Regions from separate parts of the Pseudoalteromonas sp. MMG012 genome, predicted to be linked through region 2. Evidence: predicted binding sites of a transcription regulator. Region 2 holds the regulator's gene; each other region holds the start of a gene.

Region 1 (7,862 bases), on a different contig from region 2:
ATTATACGCAGTAGGTGATTTACAAGGGTGCTTTGCGCCTCTTTCTCGACTATTGGATATGGTGGCTTTTAATCCGAGTAAAGATCACCTTTATCTCGTTGGAGATGTTGTAGCAAGAGGTCCTGATTCTCTTGCTTGTTTAGAATTTTTATATCACCACCGTGATGCAATCACTATTACATTAGGTAATCATGACCTGCACTTGCTCGCTTGTACGACGTTAAATCGCTCGCCGAATCCAAAAGATAAACTACAAGCGGTTTTTGATAGCCCTAAACTTCCCCAATATTTAGACTTATTGCGTGCTCAACCTATTGCCGTCCACCTATCAAATTATAACTCTTTCATTTCTCATGCCGGCATTCATCCGACTTGGTCAATTCAAGATGCACTAGAGTATGCACACTTTGTGGAGCAATGTTATCGTGGAAAAGATGCCAAAGAATACTACCTAAATATGTATGCAAAGCATCCTGTAGGCGAATTAAGTATGCTCTCTAAGCAAGCTCGATTCACAGCAATCGTGAATACGTTTACACGAATGCGATATCTATCTACGCAAGGTGAGCTAGACTTAGTAAATAAAGGTGGTACTAACGATTGCCCAACATTAGTTCCATGGTTTGACTGCAAACGCTTTAAAAAGTCAAAAACATCCTTTATATTTGGTCACTGGGCAGCGCTTAAAGGCGTCACTAACATGAAAAACGTGATTGCGTTGGATACTGGATGTGTCTGGGGTGGACCGATGAGTATGCTGAATATTGCAACTAACGAACAATATTTAAGCAAATAATCTATTCTCGCCCCTTTTTACTGAATTTTTTAGTCACATCTGCTATAAAATACTTAACTTATCCGCAATAAAACCGATAAGTACTCAATCCTGCTAGTAAAATTGATGGAAATTGTATGAACTTGACTGTAAGCCAACGAATTTGGGGTGGTTTTATTCTTATCACCTCACTACTCCTAATGATAGGTGGAAACTCTTTGCTAAGGATTGCAAACATAGATAGCTCTACACAACAAGTGAATAGCTTATCTCTTCCGGCTCTAAATAAAAGTTCAGAGCTGCAAGTTGAGTTTTCATTAATGAGCAAGGTCGCGCAAGGTAGCTTTTATGCGCAAACACCTGCAGAATTAAATGCGCTTAAGGCACAGTTTAATGAGCGACAAGTTGTATTTGATAAAACTTATGCGCAACTACAAGATATTGTCAGTAGTAACCAAAGCTTAGCGCGCAACTCTCAAAGTGTTGGCAACTCATACTCTGATTTCCTCAAATCGGTTAACAATCTACTTCGTGACAAAGCCCTCGAGTTACAGCTTAAGAAAACGACCGCATCGCAATTGGAAGATATTGAACTCAATGCAGAAGATGCAACAACAGCAGTACTTGATATTATTGATTTAGACGGATTAAAAGAATCCAGCAACCGTGCATATCAAGCAGCCAATAGTATGGAAAATAACTTTTCTGTTTTGGTGACAAATAGTGCTGACATGCTGACCGTTGATAATTTAAATACCCTAGATATTGTCAAAAAAGATCAAGATTACTTGCTCGAAGAGTTGCAAAGAAACATAGAGCTAATGAAACCAGCAGTTATTGCAATTGATGACAGCTTGTTTTCAGACTTAGAGTCTTACTTTAGTACGTTAAAAACCGATGCCTCAGGGTCAAATAGTCTTTCAGCTAACAAAAAACGCTTGATAAACGCCACCAGTATGACAAGAAGTGAATTAGCAGAAGCTGAGCAAGCTACCAAGGCGGCGTTAGAGCAACTTGATCAATTACTCAATGAAGCGAGTAAAGTGGCATTTAATCTACAGAAAGGTGTTAGCGAAGATGTCAGTGCAGCAAACTTGTGGACATGGGTTGGGATGGTAATTGCGACGATTATCGCTATTGTTGTCGCTTTCGTCACAGTTAACTTGATCACCAAACCTCTTGCTGAAGTCAACCGTGTTCTGACTATCGTTGCCCGCGGCGATATGACACAACGACTAGATGATAGCGCTAAAGATGAGTTTGGTGATCTTTCTCGCAGCTGTAATGCATTAATTAGTAGTTTGAGGGAGTTAATAACCGGAATTGTATCACGCTCGACACAGTTAGCTGCGGCCTCAGAACAAACTTCAATGATTACCACAGAATCAAGTCAAGCAATTCGAAACCAGCAAGCACAAGTTGAACAAGCAGCTACCGCAACAACAGAAATGAGTAGTACATCTCACGGCGTAAGTAACAGTGCTAATCAAGCATTACTTGAAATCAAAAATGCTGATAAAGAAGCTGAGCGTGTTAAGGGTATTTCTCACGATAATAAACATACCATTGAACAGTTAGCGAAAGAAGTTGACGAAGCTTCCAGAGTTATCAACAAATTACATCAAGATAGTGCTTCAATTGGAGGCATTCTAGATGTGATCCGCGGCATTGCGGAACAAACCAATTTATTAGCACTAAATGCGGCCATTGAAGCAGCTAGGGCTGGGGAACAGGGCCGAGGGTTTGCTGTTGTTGCTGATGAAGTCCGCTCTCTTGCAAGTAAAACACAAGAGTCGACTCAAGAGATACAATCAATGATTGAGTCCTTACAAGCAGGGGCTGAAGAAGCTGTAACAGCTATGTCAAAGGGTAAACAACAAGCTGAATCATGTGTGGATAAAAGTGATTTAGCAAATGAAGCATTGAACAGTATCACTCAGGCGGTTTCTCAAGCGCATGATGTGAGCGAAGAGATTTCCACTGCTGCCAATGAACAACAACAAGTTTCACAGGAAATCAGTGAGCGACTCGAGTCCATCGTATCGATTGCTGAACAAACTGCGGAAGGGGCAAATCAAACTTCTATTTCAAGTACTGAAGTGGCCAAGCTTGCAGAAGAGCTCCGCTTGTCAGTAGACCAATTTAAAGTTTAATGAATATAGATCAAACATAGTATTAAACGTTTATTTTTAAAGATAAAAACACTAAAAAAACCTGCTATTGCAGGTTTTTTTATTGGGCAACCTAACTCTAGATAACTTGATTCATTTCTCACTTATTTATTTATAATACTCAAATACCTCTCTCGTTATCATCGAGGAGCAGTAAATGGCAGCACCAACTGATATGTAAGCACGCTTGTGTCCAACATTCATATAAGAGTGTCATGCTGTAAAAGGGGAATTAAATAGAATTCAGCGAGCTTCTTCTGAGTCGTATTTTGTCTGACGTTGTGCTGTATCGAGTGCATAAGCCGCACTTCAATTGTCGCTGTAATATTCAATCGAATACGCTAAGCCGACGACTCTATATCGCCTTTAGCATGAATTGGCCGACCTCCTCCATAGCCAAACGAGGTTTGTTTGCCCGCTCATTTTAATCAGGTTACTTAGTCCCCCGTCTATATATCGATACATTAATAAGCTTCATTTGCTACTGCACTCAATGAGCGACAGATACAATAGCCGCAAGTAGCACTATCTAACGAAATCTTATTAAGGTAGGAGATCCAAACGATAGTAGCTCCAACTAAGGCACCCCACGATGCCACATACGGGAGTAAAATACAAAACGCCCAATGAAAACTCATCAGGCGTTTTAATATGAAGTAAGTGTCAATCTACCTCAATACTTGTCACATCTTAAGCTAAGAATAATGATTCAGCTTTGGTAACTATGTTGTCTACAGTGAAACCAAAGTGTTCAAATAGTTCACTAGCAGGTGCTGATTCACCAAATGTTGTCATGCCAATAACAACACCGTTTAAACCAACATATTTGTACCAGTAGTCTGCTATTCCCGCTTCTACTGCAACACGACGTGTTACGGCAGCAGGCAAAACGCTTTCTTTATATTCAGCTGACTGGGCATCGAATACATCCGTTGATGGCATAGATACTACGCGCACCTTTTTTCCTGTTAAACGTAACGCACGAGCTGAATCAACTGCCAACTGCACTTCAGAACCCGTCGCAATAATGATTAGCTCCGGGTTACCATCACAGCTTAATACATAGCCGCCTTGCTTAATGGCTTGCACTTGCGCTTCATCCCTACTTTGCTGTTGTAAACCTTGTCGAGTAAATATCAATGACGTAGGACCATCTTTACGCTCAACGGCTTGTTGCCAAGATACAGCTGATTCAACTTGGTCACACGGACGCCAGTTAACAAGGTTAGGAGTCAAACGCATACTTGCAATTTGCTCTACAGGTTGATGCGTCGGTCCATCTTCACCAAGACCAATCGAATCATGCGTATAAACAAAAATACTCGGTTGCTTCATGAGTGCAGCCATACGAACAGCATTGCGTGCATACTCCATAAACATTAAGAACGTAGCACCGTATGGAATAAAACCTTTATGAAGCACGATACCATTCATAATAGCCGACATCCCAAACTCACGTACGCCATAATAAATGTAGTTACCTGAAGCGTCCTCAGCAGTCAATCCTTTTGAGCCATCCCAAATAGTTAAGTTTGATCCGGCTAAATCTGCTGAGCCACCCATAAACTCTGGTAACAAAGGACCATAAGTATTTAACGCATTTTGCGATGCTTTACGAGTTGCAGGGTTTGCTGGGGTCGCTTGAAGTTGTGCAATATAAGCTTCTGACTGTTCAGTCCAACTTTGCGGCAACTCACCTTTCATTCTACGTTCAAATTCCGCCGCTAATTCTGGGTATTCAATTTGATACTCAGTAAATTTAATCAGCCAATGGCTCTGAGCTTGCTGACCGCGCGCAGATGCATCCCATTTTGCATATACATCATCAGGTACTTCAAATGCACCATGTTGCCAACCAAGAAACTCACGTGCCGCTTTGATTTCTTCGTCACCAAGTGGAGCACCGTGACAATCATGGCTGCCTGATTTGTTTGGTGAGCCGTAACCAATAATCGTTTTACAACAAATTAATGTTGGTTTACCTGTTTCAGCTCGCGCAGCGTCGATTGCAGCTTTAATGGCATCACTATCATGCCCATCAACATCAGCAATAACATGCCAGCCGTAGGCTTCAAAGCGTTTAGGAGTGTCATCACTGAACCAGCCTTCCACTTCCCCATCAATTGAGATGCCATTGTCATCCCAAAAAGCGACAAGTTTACCCAGCCCTAACGTACCAGCAAGTGAACAAGCTTCATGTGAAATACCTTCCATCAAGCAGCCATCACCTAAAAATGCGTAAGTGAAGTGGTTAACAATATCGTGTTCATCACGGTTAAACTGTGCTGCCAATGACTTCTCGGCAATCGCCATACCTACAGCATTAGTAATACCTTGGCCTAATGGCCCCGTCGTTGTTTCAATACCTGGCGCATAACCATACTCTGGGTGACCCGGTGTTTTCGAATGCATCTGACGGAAATTCTTTAAGTCATCAATTGATAGATCATAACCACTTAAATGTAGCAAAGAATAAATGAGCATTGAACCATGACCATTTGACAATACAAAACGGTCACGATCAGCCCATTCAGGGTTGTTTGGGTTATGTTTTAAATAATCGCGCCAAAGTACCTCGGCGATATCCGCCATACCCATAGGGGCACCGGGGTGACCAGATTTGGCCTGTTGAACTGCGTCCATTGACAGGGCGCGGATTGCATTTGCTAGTTCTTTGCGAGATGGCATGAATTCTCCTACCTTAAAATTCGCGGGTATAATTGTTAAGTACCCCATTCTTACTCATTTCAATGGTTGACTGCAACGACATTTCTTAGAAAAAAAAAGGTACAAGATGAATTTTATATTCACATTCTTTTTAGAGAAGCTATTTAGACGTCTAGGCGTAAAAAAACTATGCAGAGCTGCTTGTTTTGGTTAGAATAGTGAATATACATTTTTATTTCCTGCGCTATCTCTGTTGTTTGTGAAGCGCATATTTGTGAGCATACATACAATGGCAAAACATTTATTTACTTCTGAGTCTGTGTCTGAAGGCCATCCGGATAAAATCGCCGATCAAATTTCCGATGCGGTACTTGATGCAATTCTTGAACAAGACCCAAAAGCACGTGTGGCGTGTGAGACTTACGTCAAAACCGGTATGGTCATGGTTGGTGGTGAAGTCACTACTAGCGCGTGGGTAGACATTGAAGAACTTACACGTAAGACCGTTCGTGATATTGGTTATACTCATTCAGATATGGGGTTTGACGCTGATTCTTGTGCCATCTTAAACACAATTGGTAAACAGTCTCCTGACATCAACCAAGGTGTAGACCGTGCTCGAGCTGAAGAGCAAGGTGCAGGTGACCAAGGTCTAATGTTTGGTTACGCATGTAATGAAACTGACGTACTCATGCCCGCCCCAATTACTTATTCTCACCGCCTTGTACAACGTCAAGCGCAAGTACGTAAAAGCGGTGAGCTTAACTGGTTGCGCCCTGATGCAAAGTCTCAAGTGACATTCGCATACGAAAATGGCAAAGCCGTTGGTATTGACGCTGTTGTTCTTTCAACTCAGCATTGTGATACTGTTTCGCAAACTGATTTAGTTGAAGCTGTAATGGAAACAATTATCAAACCAGTATTGCCTGCTGAGCTTATTTCTAAAGCAACTAAGTTTTTCATCAACCCTACTGGCCGTTTCGTGATCGGTGGCCCTATGGGTGACTGTGGTTTAACTGGCCGTAAAATCATCGTAGATACATATGGTGGTATGGCGCGTCATGGTGGTGGGGCTTTCTCTGGTAAAGACCCATCAAAGGTTGACCGCTCAGCTGCTTATGCCGCTCGTTATGTTGCTAAAAACATTGTAGCGGCTGGCTTGGCTGATAAGTGTGAGCTGCAAGTTTCTTATGCCATTGGTGTTGCTGAACCAACCTCTATCAGTATTGAAACTTTCGGCACCGGTAAACTCGAAGAATCTCGCTTAGTTGAACTTGTTCGTGAACACTTTGATCTGCGTCCATACGGACTATTAACGATGCTTGACCTTGAACGCCCTATTTATCAACCAACAGCGGCATATGGCCACTTTGGTCGTGAAGAGTTCCCATGGGAAGCAACTGACAAAGCAAATGCTCTGCGAGCTGCCGCTGGGTTATAATCTAGCCCGAAATATACTACTGAAAAACGCGGTGTACCATACACCGCGTTTTTTATATCTTATTTTTAGTCTCATTTAAGTATGCACTTGGCGACATCCCATACCAACGCCGTACAGCTCGATTTAATGACGCCTGCTCTTTATAACCCAACAAATCACTTAATTCCTGTTTTCGCATAGCATACCCAAATTGCCCAAAACGCCGTAACCGCTCTTTATCTTTTAGTTGGCTAAAACTCAGTTTTTGTGCTGTTAGTTTTCGTTGTAAAGTCCGTGTCGACACGCTCAAGTGTTGGGCTAATACGCTTAACGTGAGAGTATGTAAATCACAACTATGTAAAACAAGTTGTAGTTGAGAGAGCCATTGATGCTCACCAGCAGAGCCACTAGCAAGCTCGTTTATCGATATTAATAAATGAGCTTGAATTACCTCATTACGGGTGATTAATTTCACAGCTAACAATGAAACTGGGAATTCAATTCTATTCGATGTTTGCTTATCTTTAACTGGACAATTAAACCACACTTCCATCAAACGTAGCTGTTCATGCGTAAACGCATCACTAAAATGCATTTCACTCGGTGTTAAGGCTTGCCCTGATATCCGTCTAACTGTTGCAACCCATGCAGTCATGTTTCTCAGTACTGCATGACGGTTATGAAAGTAAGGTCGCCACACAAGTGTTGCACTGCTATCGCAAACCGTGAATTGTATATCACCAATATTAGCAACCGTTTTGTCAAATTGCAGTAGCCAATCTATTGCGCATCCGACGGTATCACTGGTTTCTACCAAATACCCCAATAA
Region 2 (7,862 bases):
ACTCGTGCTCAGAAGACACGTTCTGAAGTTAGAGGCGGTGGTAAAAAACCATTCGCTCAAAAAGGTACTGGCCGTGCACGTGCTGGTACAATCCGCAGCCCAATCTGGCGCAGCGGTGGTGTAAGTTTTGCAGCTAAGCCGCAAGACCACAGCCAAAAAGTTAACCGTAAGATGTATCGCGGTGCAATCAAAAGCATTTTGTCTGAGCTTGTTCGTCAAGAGCGTTTAATCGTTGTTGAAAGTTTTGGTCTTGAAGCACCAAAAACAAAAGAATTAGTTTCTAAGCTTAAAGAACTTGAGCTTAAAGACGTGCTTATCGTGACTGAAGAAGTAGATGAGAATCTATTCCTATCTTCACGTAACCTTTATAAGGTTGACACTCGTGATGTAGCTGGCATCGACCCAGTAAGCCTAATCGCATTCGATAAGGTACTTATTACTGCAGGTGCTATTAAGCAACTTGAGGAGGCGCTAGCATGATCCGTGAAGAACGTCTTTTAAAAGTAATTCTTACTCCACACATCTCTGAGAAAAGCACGATCGCTGCTGAAGAAAACAACACGATTGTTTTCAAAGTAGTAAACGATGCAACTAAAGCTGAAGTTAAAGCGGCAGTTGAGAAGCTTTTTGAAGTAGAAGTAACTGGTGTTCGCACTCTAAACGTTAAGGGTAAAACAAAACGTACAGGTCAACGTTTCGGTCGTCGTAGCGACTGGAAAAAAGCCTACGTTACTCTTAAAGAAGGTAGCGAGCTAGACTTTGTCGGCGGCGCCGAGTAATAAGGGGAGTTAGAATTATGGCACTTCAAAAGTGTAAACCAACTTCTGCGGGTCGTCGTCACGTCGTTAAAGTGGTTAACTCTGAGCTACACAAGGGTAAGCCATACGCACCGCTTTTAGAGAAAAACTCTAAATCAGGTGGTCGTAACAACAACGGTCGTATCACGGTTCGTCATATCGGTGGTGGTCATAAGCAACACTATCGTTTAATCGACTTCAAACGCACTAAAGATGGCATTCCAGCCACTGTTGAGCGTTTAGAGTATGATCCTAACCGTAGCGCAAACATCGCTCTTGTATTATATGCAGACGGTGAGCGTCGTTACATCATTGCACCTAAAGGCCTTAAAGCCGGTGATCAGATCCAGTCAGGTGTTGATGCACCTATCAAAGCTGGTAACACATTACCGATGCGTAACATGCCTGTAGGTTCGACTGTACACAACGTAGAGTTAAAACCTGGTAAGGGTGCGCAAATTGCACGCTCTGCTGGTGCATACGTTCAAATCCTAGCACGTGAAGGTCAATACGTGACTCTACGTCTTCGTTCAGGCGAAGTACGTAAAGTTGAGTCTGACTGTCGCGCTACCTTAGGTGAAGTAGGCAATGCTGAGCATATGCTTCGTTCACTAGGTAAAGCAGGTGCTAACCGCTGGCGTGGTATTCGTCCGACAGTTCGTGGTGTTGCCATGAACCCGGTTGATCACCCACACGGTGGTGGTGAAGGTCGTACTTCTGGTGGTCGTCACCCTGTGTCTCCATGGGGTAAGCCTACTAAAGGTGCTAAAACGCGCAAGAACAAGCGTACGGATAAACTAATAGTACGTCGTCGTACTAAGTAATAGTTGAGGAATTGCCATGCCACGTTCTCTCAAGAAGGGTCCATTTATAGACCTACACTTGCTGAAGAAGGTAGAGAAGGCGTTGGAAAGCGGTGACAAGAAGCCTATAAAGACTTGGAGCCGTCGTTCAATGATCATCCCTAACATGATCGGATTGACCATCGCTGTCCATAATGGTCGTCAGCACGTACCTGTATTCGTTACAGACGAAATGATCGGTCACAAACTAGGTGAGTTTGCACCTACTCGTACTTACCGCGGCCATGCTGCGGATAAGAAAGCGAAGAAGCGTTAATAGGGGAATATGATGGAAGCATTAGCTAAACACAAATTCGCCTCTGGTTCGGCGCAAAAAGCACGTCTAGTTGCAGATCAGATCCGCGGACTTCCGGTAGATCGCGCACTAGAAATCCTGGCATACAGCCCTAAAAAAGCGGCTGTATTGGTTAAGAAAGTACTTGAGTCTGCTATTGCTAACGCAGAGCATAACGAAGGTGCTGACATTGATGAGCTACGTGTAGCTACGGTTTTTGTGGACGATGGTCCTACAATGAAGCGTATTATGCCACGTGCTAAAGGACGCGCAGACCGCATCCTTAAGCGTACAAGCCACATCACTGTTGTGGTTTCAGATAGCTAGGAGATATAAGTAATGGGACAAAAAGTTCATCCTACTGGTATTCGCCTAGGTATCTCTAAACCTTGGGTTTCTACCTGGTACGCGAGTACAAAAGATTTCTCTGCACAGCTTTTTGGCGATCACAAAGTACGTACATTCCTTACTAAGGAATTGAAAGCGGCTTCTGTGTCTAAAATCGTTATTGAGCGTCCAGCTAAATCTATCCGTGTAACAATTCATACAGCTCGTCCTGGTGTTGTTATCGGTAAGAAAGGCGAAGATGTTGAAAAACTTCGTCAAGCTGTAACTAAGATCGCTGGTGTTCCTGCTCAGATTAATATTTCTGAAGTACGCAAGCCAGAACTTGACGCACAATTAGTTGCTGACGGTATTGCATCTCAGTTAGAGCGTCGTGTTATGTTCCGTCGTGCTATGAAGCGCTCGGTACAAAACGCAATGCGCATTGGTGCTAAAGGTATCAAAGTTGAAGTAAGTGGTCGTCTAGGCGGCGCTGAAATCGCACGTTCTGAGTGGTATCGTGAAGGTCGTGTACCTCTACATACTCTACGTGCTGATATCGACTACGCAACTTCTGAAGCTTTAACCACTTACGGCATCATCGGTGTTAAAGTTTGGATCTTCAAAGGCGAAGTAATTGGTGGTTTACCACTAGTTCAAGAGCAAGAGAAGCCAGCTAAACGTGCACCGAAGAAAGCCAAAAAAAGTGCTAAGTAAGGGGTAGCGATTAATGTTACAGCCAAAACGTACAAAATTCCGTAAAATGCATAAAGGCCGCAACCGTGGTCTTGCTACAAGCGGAAACAAAGTAAGCTTCGGTTCTTTCGGTTTGAAAGCAACAGGCCGTGGTCGTATGACTGCGCGTCAAATTGAAGCAGCTCGTCGTGCTATGACACGTCACGTAAAGCGTCAAGGTAAAATCTGGATCCGTGTATTCCCAGATAAGCCAATCACAAACAAACCGCTTGAAGTTCGTATGGGTAAAGGTAAAGGCTCTGTTGAGTACTGGGTTGCAGAAATCCAGCCAGGCAAAGTACTTTATGAGATGGAAGGTGTGCCGGAAGAGCTTGCTCGCGAAGCATTTAACCTTGCAGCTCGTAAATTACCTTTCAAAACAACATTTGTAACTCGGACGGTAATGTGATGAAAGCTAGCGAACTTAAAGACAAAAGCGTTGAAGAGCTTAATGCTGAACTTCTTGAGCTTCTACGTGAGCAGTTCAACCTGCGCATGCAAGTAAGCACTGGTCAGCTAGCTCAGACTCACGAGTTAAGAAAAGTACGTCGCAGTATTGCGCGTGTTAAAACGGTTATCAACCAGAAGGCAGGTGCATAATGACTGATAAAATCCGTACTCTTCAAGGTCGTGTGATCAGCGATAAGATGGAAAAGTCTATTGTTGTAGGTATCGAACGTCAGGTTAAGCACCCGATCTACGGTAAATACATCAAGCGTACAACTAAGTTGCACGTACATGACGAGAGCAATACAGCTAAAGCAGGCGACACAGTTACTATTCGTGAGTGTGCTCCTATCTCTAAGAATAAATCTTGGACTTTAGTAGACGTTATTGCACGTCCTAAGCAAGCTTAATTTTAGTTTTAAACTAATTTAAGATTTGTCTTTGAAAGCCCCGGCCTTTGGTTGGGGCTTTTGTTTATTCAGAATATCGATTCCATCTATCTTGATATTGCTCCCTAACGATACCTACTAATACGTATTTTCTTAATCATCTTCATTTGGATACTCTCATTTTTCTCTTTGTACAAAGTGCCTTACACTCATTTTTAAGTAAATGGTGAGATGTTAGACCGATAGATGGTGTGGCAATGAAGCAAAAGTTTCGACATGAATCATCTTTTGACGCAATGAATGCGAGATCTCATTCGCGAGAGTGAGTGATATTTTAATGAAGTAGATACTAAAGCCGTTTTATATGGGTATAGCCGTAGCCCTTATATGTCGATATCGGTATTTATTACTTGGGAGTGTATTGCGCACATAACGTTTTAGATTGTGGAAGTTGTCAGATATGAATGATGATTAAAGTTGCAAAATGCGGTTCTGAAAGTTCGAAGTTATCGAAATTAAACAAGAATAGGAAGCCCCCGAAGGAGCTTCTAATTGACTATTCTTCATCAATGATAGGCACTTCTAACCCCATAGACTCCATAATTTGACGCACTTCTTCAGGTACTTTTTCTGGATTATCTTTTCGTAAATCTTCATCGTTTGGCAAAGGTTGCCCAGTAAATGCATGTAAAAATGCTTCACACAGTAGCTCGCTATTGGTTGCATGACGTAAATTATTAACTTGTCGGCGAGTCCGCTCGTCAGTTAACACTTTCAATACATTCAACGGGATTGATACAGTGATCTTTTTTACTTGTTCAGACTTTTTACCGTGTTCTGCATACGGGTGAACATATTCACCATTCCATTTAGCCATAATGTTGTTGTTGCCTTTATTTTGTAGTGCCTATCCGACGGAACTATGTACTTACTGGTTGTCATTATATGACATTGTTTGTGATGGTCTAGGCAAAAGCCCCTTTACTTGCCATAGTAAGTGTTTCGTTCGATCGTATTCGCGATCATTTTTTTGAAGTGGCGAAATTTTATCGGTTTAAATAAGATAGTCAAATACTAAGTAAATAGCCATTTAGCAGTATAAATGTTTTGACTTCTAGTATTTATTAATCTAACCTTTTAGACGTCTAAACATCCAACTATCTAGGTGACGATATGAGTGAACGTAATAAATCAACCATCGCAGTACGCCATGGCATAGAAGCAGACAAGCACCATGGTGCGGTCGTACCGCCGTTATACCTATCAACTACGTACTCATTTGCAGATTTCGATACCAAACGAGATTATGATTATGGTCGCAGTGGTAACCCTAATCGAGATATTTTAGCTGAAACATTAGCTCAGCTAGAAGGCGGAGAAAGAGGCATTATTACCGCAACGGGTATGTCTGCTGTTCACTTAGTGACGCAACTATTAAATAGCGATGACACGTTGGTGATCCCCCATGACTGTTATGGCGGCAGTTATCGTTTATTCACATCATTGCAAAAGCGTGGCTTATTAAACCTTGTAGTACTTGATTTAACACAGCCTGAAAGCTATCAGAAAATTTTAGATATAAAGCCAAAAGTGGTATGGATTGAGACACCGAGCAACCCTATTCTTCGCCTGACAGACATAGAAGCTGTGGTGAAAACAGCTAAGCAAGCAGGTGCACTAGTTGCTGCAGATAACACTTTTTTGTCACCGGCATTACAAAACCCCATTAAGTTTGGTGTAGACATTGTGGTTCACTCAACCACTAAATATATTAATGGTCATTCAGACGTGGTCGGTGGTGCCGTGATCGCACGTACTGCGGAACTGGGTGAGGAGCTAGCATGGTGGGCAAATAACATTGGCATTACGGGCGCGCCCTTTGATAGCTATTTAACGCTTCGCGGCTTACGAACGCTGAATGTACGTTTAAAGCAGCATCAAGAAAATGCCTTGGCGATTGCCAAATACTTAGAGCAATCGGACTATGTTAGTCAAGTGTATTACCCAGGCTTAGAATCTCATCCACAACATGAACTAGCTAAAAAGCAGCAAGCTGGTTTCGGCGGCATGGTGAGCTTTGACATAAAAGGCGTGTTAAGTGACTCTGCTGCATTCTTGACCTCTTTAAATGAGTTTTCATTGGCGGAATCATTGGGTGGCGTAGAGAGCTTAATCTGTCATCCTGCGACCATGACACATGCGGGTATGGATGCGACAGCTCGTCTTGAAGCGGGCGTAGGAGATACGCTGATTCGAATTTCAGTGGGTATTGAAGAATTAGATGATTTGGTGGCTGATCTAGAGCAAGCGTTTAAACGCACTACACCAGGTCAAAGCAAAGGATCTGATGAGGCAAAAACTTTTAAATTAACACCGGCTCATACGGTTTTGTGGTAGAAAAATGACAAGAGTAGTACATAAATTCGGTGGCTCAAGCTTAAGCTCTGCGTCACGCTATCAAGCCGTTGCGCAAATAATACTTGGGCATTGTAAAAGCGGTGATTGTGTGGTGGTTTCTGCGGCGGGTAAAACCACAAACACGTTAGTGAAGCTTTGGCAAAGTTATCAACAGCAAGATCAACAAGCGTTTTCAGACGTATTGATTCAGTTGGAAAAGCACCAGAGTGAGCTGGTTGATGAGTTGTTCTCTGGCGATGTACACCGAGCACTCAAAGCGCAGCTAGACGCTGAGTTAGTTGCCATTACTCAATTGGCTCAACAATCAGAATTACAAGAATCTCCCTTATTAGCCCATGGTGAGCTATGGTCGGCTCGGTTATTAGCGCATTATCTAAATGAGCTTAAGGTAGCTGCACGCAGCATTGATGCCCGCCAATTGTTTACGTTGCATGATGCACAATTGCTACACCAACAGAATAAAGCAGCATGTTACGCCCAGTTGCAAGATGCGGTGGTCTATGTGGTTACCGGGTTTATTGCACAAGATTGTGATAAAAATACCGTCACATTAGGTCGAAATGGCAGTGACTATAGTGCTACGCTACTCGCCAGTTATATTGATGCCAGTGCCGTCTCAATCTGGACCGATACGCAGGGGGTGTATAGCACCGATCCACGTAAAGTGAGCAATGCGCTGAAATACCCAAAGGTGTGCCGTGCTCAAGCAAATTTATTGGCAAGACTAGGTAATCCAGTGCTACATGCTAAGACACTCTCTCCTTTAAAGGGAAGTAACATCAAGCTACAAGTGCGCAGCAGTTATGAGCCTGAAGCGTCACCTACAGAAATAGTAAAAGAAGGGTATAGCAAAGCAAAACGCTTTATTACCACCTTTGAGAACCTTGATTTAGTGCGCGTAGAAAACTTAGCGAAGGGTGAAGTACGTACGTTAAGTCAGCTTATTCAGCACAGTATTCATCATTTTATTGTTAATGGTGAAGCGTATTTACTGTTGCCTGCAACATTCACGCATATTGTTGCACAGCAGCTCGCTGGGCGCATTAATATTGTAGAAAGCAACTTGCAAGGGTGTGCACTGGTTGCGTCTTCCTCAGAGCTCTCAGGGCTCAAGCAGCAAGCCGAGCAATTATTCCATGATCGTGAAGTAGTCGTTCGCTTTGCTCATCAAGACAGTGATTACGCGTTGTTCTTGACCGATCAGGCATTAGACAGTGATCTTTTGGCTGTATTGCACGATAAGCTTATCAATAAAGGTCGGGAGATTGCGGTAATTATTGCCGGCATTGGTAATGTCGGAGATGTATTTTTACAACAATGCGAGCAGCAAATTACCCGTTTGCAATCACAGTTTGATTTAAAGGTTGTTGGTTTACTGCGCTCAAAAGAGATGGTATTTTCACCGAGCGGTATTGAGTTATCAGCATGGCAGACACAATGGAAAAATGAAGCGCAAAGTTACAACAGTAAGTCGCTTGTTGAGCACATTTCAGAATTAGATTATGAACATAAAGTGGTGATTGATATCACCGCAAGTGAAGCATTTAGTTTGCTGTATCCAGACTTTGTGGTCAGTGATTGTCACTTGATCAGCGCTAATAAATACGCAGGTACT
Region 3 (7,862 bases), on a different contig from region 2:
GCCGTTGATTATTTTATCTAGTTAAGCTCAGGTATGGATAAGGGTTTTGGCATAGAAAATGTTTTAAAACAAACTTACGTACATTCAAATGATGATATTTAGTTCAATATCAAGGCGCTTTTATGCAGTAATAGCGGGCTATTACAAATGAAAGCAACGCCGAGAGTGAAAAAATAGCTTTATTGGGCAAATTCGCTTATCCAGAGCTGAGGTTAGTTATTAATCAGAAAAGCCGCGATATACTCGCGGCCTTATTACTTACTTCAATAATGATAAAGTCGTTTACTCAAAGAGTCGTTTCACATCTTGCACATCAATATTTGCTGCTGGAATTGATAACTGATAACTCTCAATGTGCTTATCTTCATTAATTAAAGTATCAGGTTTATCTGAATTATACTTCATAGGAGATACTTGCTCAGACGCCAAACGTTGTTGCATGTCTTTACCATCACCAGTGATGAATACGTAATGCATATTCTCTGTTTGTAGTGTCTCTTTAATCACCCGGTTTACGTCATCTACTGTTAAAGTGGCCAATTGCTTGCGCACATATTCAACGAAGTTCCCTGTATTATAATACTCCCCGTCTAGGGCATACCCTAATTGGCGACTTTGGCTCGCAACAAGTTGCGGTACAAAATTACTCAAAAAGTTACGCGTCGCATTAAAATCTTTGTCACTCATACCATTGGCAATCAGTTTATCTAACTCAAATTGTGCAACGCGTGTTGCGAAGTGTGCATCATTATTTGAGCGTAATGGACGTAACCAGATTTGAAATATTTGCTCCGAACGCCCTAAGTTCGCATCAGGTTTTGTCTGGAACATGCCGCGTGGGAAATACTCAATATAAGAGTAATCCCCATAGTTCATGCCACGGGTTTGGCGAATACGCTTATACAAGAAACTGTTTGAACTACGGTGCTCACCAAAGTATGAGCGGACTAACCACAGAGCAGTCCAATCTTTAGAGCTACGAATTGTATCTATTGGAAAGCCAAAAGACACCGCCGTTGACTTTGCACTTTTTTCTACAATTGTTGCATGACGGCCGCTTAATACTGGCGCATCTGGCACCATTAGACGCGCTTCTTCCCCTTTAGGTAATTTAGCTAAATCTTGTAACATCTGTGCTTTAACTGTATTTGAAAGCGCACCAGTAACCCCAACATTGAGTTTTGCTTGGGTAAACTCTCTCTGATAGAACGCTTTCACATCTGCAAGTGTTAATGCCTCTAAATCTGACAAATCACCGAAGTTGTAACTTTCATATGGATGACCTTGATACAGTTTGTGATAAAGCACTTCTTTACCAAGCTCTTCATCATTAGATGATTTTAACCCAGATTTAATCCCATCGATAAGCTCTTTCTTTAGACGTTTAAAATCATCCTCTCGAAAACCAGGCTCTAACAACTGTGCGCTAATTAAATCATACCATTGCTGCGCATTGTCTTTATGAACACGACCATGCAATGAAATCATTTCTTTATCAATTTGATACCCAAAGCTACCAGCGATTGGATATAACGCAGCTTGAATTTCTTTGTAAGATTTAGTTTGTGAACCTCCATTGGCGATCATGGCAGCCGTTAGTGCTGCAACACCTTTTTTACCGGCAGGATCCGCAGCAGCACCGGTATAAAACAGTAAATTCACATCAACAAGCGGAGAGCTATTGGTTTTATCCAACACCTTGAAGTGCTGCTCTACTGGCTGTTTAGCTTGATTGACAAGCACTGAAAGTGGTTTCTCTTCTTCGAAGCCTGATACTTCATCTAAATCTGACATTGTCACCGTTGTACGGTTAGTGTCTACAAAATACTTATTCGCAACGGCCCTAATATCTGTCGAGGTGACCGAATCTGCTGATGAGTAAAGTTGATTGATCACTTCAGGGTCTCGCTTAAAATGCATATATCTGGCAAGCGTTGAAGCAATGGCCTGCGATGAATCAAGGCCATTAATAAAGCTATATTTACGGTTTGATTTTAGTGCGGCTAGTTTATCTTCGTCCACAAGCTCAGTGCGCGCTTCGGCGTACGTACGATTAACGGCATCTCTAACTCGTGCTAAGTCTTGCTCTTTCTCAACTTTAACAAACACATGCAATAATCCTGGATCTTTAGTCTCAGGGTTATACGGAAACATTTGACTGGCGATTTGTTTATCAACCACAAGCTCTTGATAAAGTGCTGAGTTCTCACCAAAATACAGCTCAGAGATCAAATCCAATGCCGCTCGGTCTTTCTTTTCAGGTAACCATGGCGCGCCTTTATAAGAAACCAATAACCAGTGTCCAGGCATACCTTCGAACTGCTCATGCACGTATTTTGCTTCAGTTTGCTTTGGTTCAACCGGTACTTCAGCCTTGAAGTCACCTTTTTTCCAGTTCCCCCAATGTTGCTTCACTGCATTCATTGTTTCTTGTGGGTCAACGTCGCCCACAATGATCATTGACACATATTCAGGTTTATAAAAGCGCTCAAAGAATGTCTGTCCGTAGGCCATTTGATCAGGCATCGCTTCAATGTCTTCGAAAAACCCCATAGTCGTGTGCTTATAGGTATGTGTATCAAAGGCTTCTTTACGTACTGCCGACAATAACTTGCGAACCGGATTTGCATTATTCTTTAAGTACTCACCTTTTACAGTCAATGCTTCAGTGCGAAATTGCTCTTCTGTATAGGATAAATTTTGGAAAATATCTGCTTCAATTTCAAGTACTTTATTCAAGTGCTCCTTTGAAAAGCTGAGATAATAGTTCGTATAATCATTGGTTGTATATGCTCGATTGTCTACACCCGAATTTTTCAATATATCTGAATACACATCTTGCGGATATTTTTCAGATCCTTTAAACATCATATGCTCAAAGAAATGGGCAAAACCGGTTTTACCCGCTTCTACTTCATCACGAGATCCCACTGATACGGGGATCTGCAATGAAACAACGTCTGGATAATCCGTTTTCACAATCATCACCCGCAAGCCATTATCTAATTCTTCAATGACATATTCTTGCGAAAATACTTTGTTACTTACCGCTGCACTTTCTGTTGTAACGACATTTTGCTTATTGTTATTACTTATACACCCCGTTAGTGCGAGTGTTACCGCCAAACTCGTTGCCAATAATTTAAATTTCATATGTGTTCCTTGCTCTCAATTTTTATAATTAGCGCTATTAGCTAACTCAACAGAGCAATTATGCCGTAAATTCTCCCGACTTTTACCGGAACTCGACAGATAAATGTAAAAAAATATGTCGATAAATTACAGCAGCATGGCTTAGTTCATGAAAATAATTCATGTTTATTGAATAAGTTTCAACAAATAAATCTATCTAGACGTCTAAATGGCTGCTATATTTACACTATCAAAATGACCTAGGCTGGAATGAGGATTATGGCTTTATCACTGCAAGAGAAAATACAAGACCCTAAACAAGGCGTATACTTAATAGGTACAACGCCACCAAAAATTGGGACTGATAGAGCGCAATTGGAAACCATCGCCAGTAAATTACTCGGTCGATTACACGAAATCGAATATGATGGGGTTGTCATCTACGATATTCAAGATGAAAGCAGCCGTACTCAAGCGCCTAGACCATTCCCATTTAAAAATACCGTAGATCCATGTGAATATAGTCAATTAATTAAAACACTTTCTCATCTTGATGTGATCACATATAAAAGTGTTGCACAGCGTGATGCATCCGAATTTAAAAACTGGTTAACCAACAGCAAAGATAAATTTGATCTCAATAACCTCGTACTTGTTGGCAGTCCATCCTCTACTGGCAACATCAAGTTAAGCTTACCGGATGCTTATAAAGCACTTTCAGAGCATCAAGAGTCATTCTTCTTAGGTGGTGTAACCATCGCTGAACGCCATGCAAATAAAAAAAATGAGCAACAGCGATTAATCGAGAAAACGGCTCAAGGGTGTAAATTTTTCATATCTCAAGCCGTATATAATGCTCAAGCCACAATCGACTTAATCACCAGCTATGTCCGTACATGTAAGCAGCAAGGGATCACACCACAACGTATTATTTTAACATTCACTCCCTGTGGTGGACAAAAAACGCTAGAGTTTATGGAGTGGTTAGGGATCTCTGTGCCAGAGGCGACAAAATGGCGCATGTTAGACTCAGCAAGTCCTTTGAGTGAATCCATACGTATTTGCCGAGAAAATCTCGATTTAATCTTGCAAAGCTGTGCACACTTAGATATTCCGCTAGGGTTAAATATTGAAAGTTTAACTAACCGTAAAGAAGAAATCGATGCATCTATAAACTTATACCGATTACTCAAAGCGACCATGGAATTAAACTTAGCTGAAAAGCAAATTGCATAATCATAAAAATTCAAATATAGAGCTGTTATTAGACCTTACGCCGTGCCGTTTTTGCTTGATACATCGACTTATCAGCTTGGGCAATTAATTGCTCTAAATCAATGAACTTTTCATCGGTTACGGCACTACCATAACTAAACGTTACTTTGGGCAATGCATTACGCGTCAATAGTAATTCAAACTGTTCTTCTAGCCGTTTCATTAATTCAGAAATCCATTCACCATTTGGTCCTTGCACAAACATCAAAAACTCATCACCACCTAGCCTTCCAGCAAGATCATCATCTCGACTGACGCTTGTTATCGCTTGTGCAATACTACTCAGTACTTTATCGCCTGTGGTATGTCCGTATTGATCATTTACTGCTTTAAAATCATCTAAGTCAATAAAAATACAATAAAAATACAACGCCATTTTTAGCGCAATATCACGTTTATGTTCAGCCAAAGTAACAACTGCACGACGATTATAAATATTGGTCAGTGGATCTAGCATCGCAATCGTGCGCATTTTACTAAAGCGGTGCATCAATATAAGATCATCTTCGAGCATATCTCGCAGATGCTCAATTAACTCAACCATACTGATATCATATGATGTGATTTTAAAGTCCATCACACACAGCGTACCGAAGGCGCTACCGTCAGGCCAATGAATAGGAACCCCTAAGTATGACTCAAAACCATCCTCGCTCACTTCTGGGTTAGAGTCCCACTCTGGGTTAATACTCGCATTACGTTCGTACAGTGCCGCATTTTCCGCCACCACTTTTTTACAAAAAATATTGGTTTCAAGGGGGATTAACCCACCAACAGAATAAGGGTTGTCGCTGTTTTTATTTGCAACCAGTACCGAAAAACCCGCTTCCTGTGCCTGTACAATAAAACCAGCCGGTGCATTAAAAACTCTGGCCATTAAATCAATGGTTTTTTGCCATTTTGCCAATGTTTCTTGAGATTTTGTTTGCTGTAATAGCTCAGGATCTGTGGTCATTCGACAACCTCTTAACTGCCTATACGATTTACTCTAGCACCTGTTAAGCATAACAATAAAACCCATATACTGTCGCACCAAAAATAACATTATCACAATAATTATCGGCGACGGCGGTGCGCGCTCTTTCCTAAAATATGCTTTTTATCCCTTTGCTTTCGTGATTTGGCTGAGTTCTTTCGATTATCTTTAGGCTCTTTTGTTAAATCAGGTTCATAGCCTTGCAACCATTGCGGCGTTAAACGCTCGCCAAGTAGTACTTCCAACTCTTCTAATAGCCATTGTTCATCAATACTCACTAAAGACAAAGCGGTACCTGCTTTCCCCGCACGGCCCGTGCGCCCTATACGATGAATATAATCTTCGGCTACAAATGGTAATTGCGCATTAATAACATAATTTAAATCAATGATATCAATACCACGAGCCGCAACATCCGTTGCAACCAACACACGTGTTTTTCCTGATTTAAACTGCGCGAGTGCTTTGTCTCGTGCACCTTGCGATTTATCACCATGAATTGCCAATGTAGCTAACCCATCTTTATTGAGTTCTTTCGCATATTCATCAGCCATATTTTTCGTTCTGGTAAAAATAAGCACTTGTTGCCAGTTATTTTTCCCTATCAAATGCGACATCAATTCTCGCTTGCGATCATCATCCACAGCATAAAACAACTGCTCTACTTTTTCCGCTGCGCTATTATCAGGGTCAACTCCAACTCGTTGCGGCTTTGTCAGCCATTGAGCCGCCAGCTTTTGTACTTGATCATCTAACGTCGCTGAGAAAAGTAAAGTTTGCCTATCTCCTGATAAATGGCGCATGATACGTTTTATTTCACCAATAAATCCCATATCGAGCATGCGATCAGCTTCATCAAATACTAAGTGAGAAACACATGCTAACTTCAATGTCCCTTTTAATAAGTGATCAAGGAGACGCCCTGGTGTGGCCACCACAATATCAACTCCTGCCCTTAGCGCTTTTTCTTGAGGGCTGATATTCGCCCCCCCATAAATACACGCAACTTTTATGCCCGTATGTTGGGCATACGCTTGAGTATTATTCGCAACTTGCTGTGCTAACTCTCGGGTAGGTGCAAGTACCAAAGCACGAACTTGTCCACTATGCTCAGGTACTTGCAATAATTGATGTAAAATTGGCAATATAAAAGCGGCCGTTTTCCCCGTGCCAGTCTGAGCCGTCGCCAAAAGATCTCGTCCAGCTAAAATCTCAGGAATACTTTGTTGTTGTATCGGCGTCGGAGTGGAAAAATTAAGCGTGTTTAACGCCTGATTAAGTTCAGGGGCTAATTGCAGAGATTGAAATGACATGGTGGCTACTCACAGACAAATAAAGTGGCCGAAGTATAACAAATGCGCGCCATAGATGCGCGCATCTAACATTGCTTTCGCTTAGTTACAATGTTGCTTTTCTATTGTTGTAATAGGCAATTAAGTCATCAACAGTCTCTTGACAGTATGCCCTAATCCCAGATACCAACATATGCTTTTCACCTCGGCCTACTTGCTTTCCACCATTAAGTAGCTTGAAGCGCAAAATAATCTTACCGCGCTTGCCTTCATAGCTAAACTCAGGCGTATCAGACTCCAGTTCAATCGCTTCTAAATTTGTATCATCCAAATGAATCGCCATTGATTCGTAAATCACCATGGGTCGAGCAGGATTGATCATGACATTTTGCTGTGCCATGAGCGGGATAATTACATGCGGAAAGGCTGTTCCAGAAAACTCGACATACTTTTTCGTTAAACTCTCAATAAGACTCGGACAAAGATTAGCATCCCCATCACGTTTAACTGACATCATGACTTTGTCATTTGAGGTGATATCAAATTCTTCATTTCCTTGCGGAAAATTCAATTGAGATGTTTCATCAACCATACCTAAAAATGAAAAGTGCATATTGTCGCTGATACCATAACGCTGCAATACTAACGCAAAGAGTAAATCACCAGGTACGCAAAACTTTTTAGCATCAACATCATGAAGTGGATTAAAATCATCTGCGATTTGTTTTGCAAATTGACTACCTTGCTCACGGGTGATCACCACGTGCTCGCCTTGTTCTTGGTAAAAACGACTTAACATATATTCTTTCTTTATCAGCTATAAAACCGCGCTATGTTATCAGAATATTTACAAAAAGAGGTCGAATCTGTTGAAATTTAAACATAAAAAAAGCCACAAACGGTAAATGTGGCTTTTTATAGATGTAATTCAAAGAATTAGATTATGAGTTGGGGTAATCCCTATAAGCTTTTTCTAGCTTTTTAGCTTGCTTTTTCGAGACACCAATATGTGCAAGCGCCACACGCAAACGTGCGCGGGATAGATCGGAACCTAAGATTTCCATTGCATCTAACACCGACGTAGACGACGCTTTCCCCGTCACAGCAACAAAAATTGGTTCTAAAAACTCTTTAATTTTGAGTTCATGGAAAGTTGATACTGATTTAGCAATGGCAAAGATTTCACT

The links. Region 2 encodes MetJ, which represses methionine synthesis genes. Its sites were predicted from a motif close to TAGACGTCTAGACGTCTA; they were not measured.
Region 1: the regulator MetJ is predicted to act here: its motif matches at 5,779-5,796, upstream of metK (methionine adenosyltransferase).
Region 3: the regulator MetJ is predicted to act here: its motif matches at 3,351-3,368, upstream of J8L97_RS05750 (methylenetetrahydrofolate reductase).

The regions. Positions count from the first base shown of each region.
Region 1 is NZ_JAGJEF010000006.1:11,300-19,161, forward strand. Features, by position in the region: gene J8L97_RS03330 (symmetrical bis(5'-nucleosyl)-tetraphosphatase) at 1-796, shown strand, start outside; gene J8L97_RS03335 (methyl-accepting chemotaxis protein) at 913-2,928, shown strand; gene tkt (transketolase) at 3,637-5,634, opposite strand; gene metK (methionine adenosyltransferase) at 5,903-7,054, shown strand; gene J8L97_RS03350 (AraC family transcriptional regulator ligand-binding domain-containing protein) at 7,107-7,862, opposite strand, start outside.
Region 2 is NZ_JAGJEF010000017.1:21,392-29,253, forward strand. Features, by position in the region: gene rplD (50S ribosomal protein L4) at 1-480, shown strand, start outside; gene rplW (50S ribosomal protein L23) at 477-779, shown strand; gene rplB (50S ribosomal protein L2) at 797-1,621, shown strand; gene rpsS (30S ribosomal protein S19) at 1,638-1,916, shown strand; gene rplV (50S ribosomal protein L22) at 1,929-2,261, shown strand; gene rpsC (30S ribosomal protein S3) at 2,274-2,975, shown strand; gene rplP (50S ribosomal protein L16) at 2,989-3,402, shown strand; gene rpmC (50S ribosomal protein L29) at 3,402-3,593, shown strand; gene rpsQ (30S ribosomal protein S17) at 3,593-3,850, shown strand; gene metJ (met regulon transcriptional regulator MetJ) at 4,386-4,706, opposite strand; gene metB (cystathionine gamma-synthase) at 5,003-6,226, shown strand; gene metL (bifunctional aspartate kinase/homoserine dehydrogenase II) at 6,231-7,862, shown strand, end outside.
Region 3 is NZ_JAGJEF010000010.1:102,857-110,718, reverse strand. Features, by position in the region: gene J8L97_RS05760 (diacylglycerol kinase) at 1-21, shown strand, start outside; gene J8L97_RS05755 (pitrilysin family protein) at 283-3,153, opposite strand; gene J8L97_RS05750 (methylenetetrahydrofolate reductase) at 3,412-4,368, shown strand; gene J8L97_RS05745 (sensor domain-containing diguanylate cyclase) at 4,397-5,362, opposite strand; gene J8L97_RS05740 (DEAD/DEAH box helicase) at 5,464-6,696, opposite strand; gene J8L97_RS05735 (DUF3581 family protein) at 6,782-7,474, opposite strand; gene gltX (glutamate--tRNA ligase) at 7,617-7,862, opposite strand, start outside.